DNA from 3 places in the Streptomyces pallidus (ex Mingjun et al. 2026) genome. Region 2 is predicted to be linked to each of the others. Evidence: riboswitches for the same ligand, from Rfam matches in the RefSeq annotation. Region 2 holds a riboswitch; each other region holds the start of a gene.
The links. A riboswitch is a leader RNA that binds a small molecule or an ion and turns the genes downstream of it on or off. The one in region 2 is predicted to bind cyclic di-AMP.
Positions count from the first base shown of each region.

Region 1: it holds a riboswitch for cyclic di-AMP, as region 2 does, so the genes downstream of both, ACSHWO_RS06330 (M23 family metallopeptidase) here and ACSHWO_RS20565 (transglycosylase family protein) in region 2, are expected to answer to the same signal.
Region 3: it holds a riboswitch for cyclic di-AMP, as region 2 does, so the genes downstream of both, ACSHWO_RS09285 (M23 family metallopeptidase) here and ACSHWO_RS20565 (transglycosylase family protein) in region 2, are expected to answer to the same signal.

Region 1 is NZ_CP196181.1:1,473,919-1,476,172, reverse strand. Features, by position in the region: gene ACSHWO_RS06335 (tyrosine-protein phosphatase) at 1-733, opposite strand, end outside; cyclic di-AMP (ydaO/yuaA leader) riboswitch at 1,045-1,249, shown strand; gene ACSHWO_RS06330 (M23 family metallopeptidase) at 1,252-2,241, shown strand.
Region 2 is NZ_CP196181.1:4,650,928-4,653,181, forward strand. Features, by position in the region: gene ACSHWO_RS20560 (transglycosylase family protein) at 1-443, shown strand, start outside; cyclic di-AMP (ydaO/yuaA leader) riboswitch at 720-887, shown strand; gene ACSHWO_RS20565 (transglycosylase family protein) at 890-1,603, shown strand; gene eno (phosphopyruvate hydratase) at 1,911-2,254, shown strand, end outside.
Region 3 is NZ_CP196181.1:2,181,923-2,184,176, reverse strand. Features, by position in the region: gene ACSHWO_RS09290 (M16 family metallopeptidase) at 1-531, shown strand, start outside; cyclic di-AMP (ydaO/yuaA leader) riboswitch at 746-901, shown strand; gene ACSHWO_RS09285 (M23 family metallopeptidase) at 915-1,712, shown strand; gene ACSHWO_RS09280 (GntR family transcriptional regulator) at 1,948-2,254, shown strand, end outside.

The DNA.
Region 1 (2,254 bases), 3.2 Mb from region 2:
AGTGCGTGTCGATGGTGTCGAAGGCCGCGGTCAGGTACGCGGCGCGGGCGTCGAAGAGCGGGGCGAGCAGCTCCGTCACCTCGGGGGAGCGCGGCCGGGGCGCGTCGCCGCCGCGGCGGAGCCGGTAGCGGCGGTGCGGGGCGTTCGACTCCAGGTAGTCCGCGAGGATCGCCTCGCGCTCCACGCCCAGCGCGAGCAGGGTGACGGCGATCGACAGGCCGGCCCGGTCCTTGCCGGCGGCGCAGTGCATGAGCGCCGGGAGGCTGTCCTCGGCGAGGGCGTGCAGGACCCGGCCGTGCTCGGCGGTGCGGTCCACGACCATCGAGCGGTACGAGTCCACCATCCGGGCGAAGGCCTTTCCGTCGCCGAGGATCCCGCGGAGCTGCCCCAGGTCCCCGTCGCGGACCATGGTCCAGAATTCCTTGCCGGCGGCCGGATCGGACATCGGGATGTTGACGTTGCGCACCCCGGGGAGCTCGACGTCGGGACCCTCAAGGGCCTGGTCGGCCGTGTTCCGGAAGTCGAAGACGGTGTGCAGTCCGAGCGATGCGAGGAATTCTGCATCGGTTTCAGTGGCATGTGCCAGATGTCCGCTTCGGAAGAGTCGTCCCGTCTTGACCCTTCGCCCGTCCGCGGTCGGCAGCCCGCCCACATCGCGGAAGTTGCGCACACCGGACAGTTCGGGCTCGGGGAGCGGGGTGCTCGGCGGGGAGGGTGGTATCTGCTGGGTCAAGGGAAATCCTCCACATCGTCATCGAGTGTCCGAATTGCTCTGCTTGGGGCCAACTTGCCGGCGCCGGGGGAGGGATCGGGTGCAGCCCCGTGAGCCAGATCATACGGTGACGGTGCGTGCCTGATCGTCAAAAGCGAATGGCCCGGCCGGAGCGGTTGTTGGCGGTCGTGAATGGACGCAGGGTGACCGGAAATCCACCGAAGTCCCGTCCCTGTGAATGCGTCAGGAAATTCGCGGCTTGTTCCGTGCGGTCCCGCTCGATTACCTTCGCGATCGATCCGGATGGACCGCCCAATCCTGCCGCCGTCCGGAATAAGAACTCGACCGAACTCGCGCGGCAGGAGCGGGGGAACCAGGTAGGCCGCCGCGCCGGAGTTCTGCTCCGGGGCGGCTAGGGGTGAAGCCGTACGTCATCCGTTCACTTCCCGTGCACGGTTGCGTTGCACGTCCACGGACGGCCGGACATCTCCAATCCGAACCCGACAGCTCACCTCGCAGGCGCCGGAGAGGAATTCGCCATGCCGGCAAAGGGTAAGCACCGCCGACCGAAGTCCCGTGCCAGAGCCCGTGGTCTCGTCGCCGCCGTCGCGGGGACCGGCGGAGCCGCTCTGGCCCTGCCGCTGATCGGCGCCGGCGGCGCCCACGCCGCCGCCCCCGCCCCGGCGGCGGCGACCACCGCGCTCCCGGCGGCGGCCCCGCAGGCCGACGCCGCCGTCCCCGCCGTCCCCGCTTCCGCCTCTCCGGCCGTGTACACGGTCCGGACGGGCGACTGCCTCTCCGCCATCGCCGCCGACCACGACCTCCGGGGCGGCTGGCAGCGGCTCTACGCCGACAACCGCGAGGCCGTCGGCGGCGACCCCTCCCTGATCCACCCCGGCCTGCGACTGACCCTCGGCGCCCCCGGCGACCGGGCCCCCGTGCAGGCCCCGGCCGAGCGGCCCGCCCCCGCGCCGAAGCCGAAGAAGAAGGCCCCGGCCGCCGGTTCCCCGCTCGCCGCCGCCCCCGCGCCGGCCAGGAAGAGCGCGGCTGCCGCCGCGTCCACGGCGGGCGCGTCCACGGCGGGCGCCACCGCCGCCGCGGCCGCCTCCGGCGCGGTCACCGCGGCCGGCTTCACCGCACCCGTCTCCGGCGGCATCTCCACCCAGTACAGGACCGCCGGCGCCATGTGGTCCAGCGGCTACCACACCGGCGTCGACTTCATCGCGAGCTCCGGCACCACCGTCAAGGCGGTCGGCGCGGGCACCGTCGTCTCCGCCGGCTGGGCCGGCGCGTACGGCAACGAGGTCGTCATCCGGCACGCGGACGGCAGGTACTCCCAGTACGGCCACCTCTCGCAGCTCTCCGTCTCCGTCGGCCAGAGCGTGAGCGGCGGCCAGACCATCGGCCTCTCCGGCTCCACCGGCAACTCCACCGGCCCGCACCTGCACTTCGAGATCCGCACCGGTCCCTCGTACGGCTCGGACATCGACCCGATCGCCTACCTGCGCTCCAAGGGCGTGACCATCTGACGGCACGCGCCGC
Region 2 (2,254 bases):
TCCCGCCGGTCTTCCCCGGCGACCCGACCGCCAACCCGGTCACGCCCACCCCGACCGCGCCGGGCACCCCCGGCACCCCGGACGCCTCCGCGCCCGGTACGCCGGGGTCCCCGAACCCGGGCGGCTCCCCGGGCGGCAGCCCGGCCGATCCGGCGAACCCCTCCGCCCCGTCGGCGCCGGGCACGCCGGGCGCACCGGGCGCCTCGACCGACCCGGGAGCCGTCCCGAGCACCCTCGGCACCGGCAAGCACCGTGGTGCGGCGGCCGTCGAGGCCTCGCCGGCCTCGTACACGGTCAAGGAGGGTGACAGCCTGGCGACCATCGCGAACACCAAGGGCGTGAAGGGCGGCTGGGGGGCCCTGTACAAGGCCAACGAGCAGGTCATCGGTGGTGACGCCAACCTGATCAAGCCGGGGCAGAATCTGGATCTAAACGGGCAATAGGTGCAGTTGGGTCACCTGGAAAGCGTCGAATGTCCGGTTCGTTCAAATGAGACATGCATCTCTTCCGGTCAACTGGCGTGTCCCGCCTGAAGGCTTGGGCAAACCCCGCCCCCACCTGCGCAAACACCCCGAAAAGCAGCGCAAGTAGGGGCCTTCTCTCCCCGATGTTCCTCGTTGAACATCGGGGAGAGTCATGTCTACGGTCTGAACCGCTCGCCACCGCGGGCCCCTTCGACCGCATCGCCGAATCCTGCCGGCGGGCGGAGGGAACACACGTCGCGTCAAGCGCCGAAGGCAGGAGCGGGGGAACCAACGTAGGTGCCGGGAAGAGCCGTTGAAAGACGGCGCGAACCGGCTTGGGGTGAAGCAGCGCGTCACAGCGCGGCCGGGCACTCATCCGCCCGAACCCGACAGCTCACCTCGCAGGCGTCGGTGAGGAGAACTCCATGCTGCTTTCGGGCAAGGGCAAGCACCGTCGCGCCACCGCCATCGAGCGGACCACCCGCATCGTGACCCTCGCCGGTGTCGCCGGTGTCGCCGTCGCCGCGCCGCTCATGGCCGCGGGCACCGCCTCCGCCGCCACGTCCTCGGAGTGGGACCGCGTCGCGCAGTGCGAGTCCGGCGGCAACTGGTCCATCAACACCGGCAACGGCTACTACGGCGGCCTGCAGTTCTCGGCCTCCACCTGGGCCGGCTACGGCGGCAAGGCGTACGCCCCGCAGGCCAACCAGGCCTCCAAGGCGCAGCAGATAGCCATCGCGGAGAAGGTCCTCAAGGGCCAGGGCAAGGGCGCCTGGCCGGTCTGCGGCAAGGGCCTGTCCAACTCGGCCTACACCGGTGGCGGTTCGACCACCACCAACAGCACCACCACCAAGTCGACTCCGAAGACCGAGACGACCAAGAAGACCCAGCCGAAGAAGACCGAGACCAAGAAGGAGACCTCCCGCACCGAGGTCCCCACGACCCGGTCCGAGCGCTCCGAGGCCCCCGCCCCGAAGACCGGCAACGGCTCCTACGAGGTCAAGGCCGGCGACACCCTCGGCACCATCGCCGAGGCCCACAACGTCAAGGGCGGCTGGGAGAAGCTCTTCGAGCTCAACAAGGACATCGTCTCCGACGCCGACCTGATCTTCCCGGGCCAGAAGCTGAAGCTCGGCTGAACATCCCGCGAAGCCCCGCGTGCGTGACCCGCGCGGACTTCCGCGGACGGTCACCGCACGTGTGAAGCACACCGCCCGGCGCGTATCCCCCCACGCGCCGGGCGGTGGTGCGTGCGCCCCCGACAGCGGTCGGAGGCAGCCCGAATGAGGGTCCGTATGTCCCGGAAGCGGGGTATTCGGGCCCTTTTTCGTCCCAGGGTCCGGGCGGTCGGCCAGCCGACCGCCCGGAGCCGGTTAGGCTCTAGGCGGCAAGGCCGGCCACGGCCTGACCCGCCACCGCACACCCAGCGTCACATCCCAGAAGGAGATGCTCGTGCCGTCCATCGACGTCGTCGTAGCCCGGGAAATCCTGGACTCCCGAGGCAACCCCACGGTCGAGGTCGAGGTGGGCCTCGACGACGGCAGCACCGGCCGTGCTGCCGTTCCGTCCGGCGCCTCCACCGGTGCCTTCGAGGCCATTGAGCTCCGCGACGGCGACCCGAACCGCTACATGGGCAAGGGCGTGGAGAAGGCCGTCCTCGCGGTCATCGAGCAGATCGGCCCGGAGCTCGTCGGCTACGACGCCACCGAGCAGCGCCTGATCGACCAGGCCATGTTCGACCTGGACGCCACCGACAACAAGGGCTCGCTCGGCGCCAACGCCATCCTGGG
Region 3 (2,254 bases), 2.5 Mb from region 2:
CTCGGAACGTACTGCCTGGGCGGCACCCTCACCTCGCGCCTGGACAAGGTGCTGCGCGAGGAGAAGGGCTACACCTACGGCGTGCGCGCCTTCGGCCAGGTGCTGCGCTCCACGGCCGACGGCCGGGGTGCGTCGATGCTCGCCATCAGCGGCTCGGTGGACACCCCCAACACCGGCCCGGCCCTGGACGACCTGTGGAAGGTGCTGCGCACCCTCGCCGAGGGCGGCCTGACCGACGCCGAACGGGACGTCGCCGTGCAGAACCTGGTGGGCGTGGCCCCGCTGAAGTTCGAGACGGCCGCGGCCGTCTCCGGGACGCTGGCGGACCAGGTGGAGCAGGAGCTCCCCGACGACTACCAGGCCCGGCTGTACGCGCAGCTGGCCGCGACCGGGACGGTCGAGGCGACCACGGCGGTCGTGAAGGCCTTCCCTGTCGACCGTCTGGTCACGGTGCTGGTGGGCGACGCGGCGCAGATCGAGGCCCCGGTGCGGGCGCTCGGGATCGGCGAGGTCACGGTCGTCACCAACTGACGTCCGTTCCCAGCCCGTCGGCGTACGACGGCGGGCGAATGAAGGGGCTTCGGCGGCTTGTCCGCCGGAGCCCCTTATGTCTGTTTGGCCCGGAGGTTGGCTTATGCGGTGTGGCGTGCGCAACAAAAGGCCGTGACCATTTGGTGATTGACTGGTGATCCGCCTAGCGTCGGCCGTGCTGTCCGTCAGATGTACGAGCCGCACCCGCGGCACCGGGCAGCGATCGCCGAGTCCCCGTCAGGCGCGAGCCTGGGGAGCCGGGGACCCACACGTCCCTGGGGTGAATCGGGCCGCCTCGCCAGAGGGGCCCGTAGGAGACCTTCCTGCTCCGAACCCGTCAGCTAACCCGGTAGGCGAGAAGGAAGGAAAGGATCAGCCTCTCCATGGCCTTTGGCAGCCGCGCCTCCGGTAAGCACCGTGGTTCCAGCCGTCTGAGCCGCAAGACCGCCGGTTACGCCGGTGTGGCCGCTCTCGCGACCACCGGTGTCGTGGGCACCCTCGCGGGCCCGGCGTTCGCCGCCTCGGACAACACCGCCTTCTCCGGCGAGGACACCGGGCTGAACGCGGTCGTCACCGCCGCGGACGTCGCGGGCGACGTCGAGGCCCAGGCCGAGGCCCAGCAGGCCGCCGCCGAGGCCGCCGCCGCCAAGGAGAAGGCCGAGGCCGACGCGAAGGCCCGGGCCGCCGAGGCCAAGCAGAAGGCCGAGGAGAAGGCGCAGGCCGAGCGCGAGGCCGCGGAGCGCGCCGCCCGCGAGGAGGAGCGCAAGCGCCTCAACACCTTCGTCTCCCCGCTCGACGACTCCTACGTCTCCACCCAGTACCGCGCGGGCGGCGGCATGTGGTCCTCCGGCAGCCACACCGGCATCGACTTCCACGCCGCGTCCGGCACCTCGGTGCACGCGGTGGGCGCCGGCACCGTGGTCGAGGCCGGCTGGGGCGGTGCCTACGGCAACAACGTCGTCATCAAGCACAACGACGGCACCTACACGCAGTACGGCCACATGTCCTCGCTGAACGTCTCCGTCGGCCAGCAGGTCACCCCGGGCCAGCAGATCGGCCTGTCGGGCTCCACCGGCAACTCCAGCGGCCCGCACCTGCACTTCGAGGCCCGCACCGGCGCCTCGTACGGCTCGGACATCGACCCGGTCGCGTACCTCCGCTCGCACGGCGTCGACCTCTGACCAAGGCGCGCCGACACGCGTCCGCGCCCACGCTCCGCCCGAAGGCCCCGGCTCACCGAGCCGGGGCCTTCGGCGTCGCGATCGGCGGTCGTCACGGTGGCGCGGCGCGTGGCCGTAAATACCCGTGCTTTCCGGCCGCGCTCGGAAAATTTCACTGGTTGTCATAGAGTCACCGTACGATCCCAGTACGGTCACGGCATTTCTCGCCGGCAATCGGAAAAGCGGAGGTCCGGCCTTGCGTATTCCCGCGCACGCGGTATGCACTGCAATCCGCGACGACATCGTCTCCGGAGCGTTCGAACCGGGCGGCAGGCTGACCGAGGAGGTGCTGGCCCGCCGCTACGGCGTCTCGCGCGTCCCGGTCCGCGAGGCGCTGCGGACCCTGGAGTCCGAGGGCTTCGTGACCACCCGTCGGCACGCGGGCGCCTGTGTCGCCGAGCCCACCGAGCAGGAGGCGGCCGACCTGCTGGAGCTGCGGATGCTGCTGGAGCCGCTGGCGGCCTCGCGGGCCGCCCGCCGGCGCACCGAGGGTCACCTCAAGG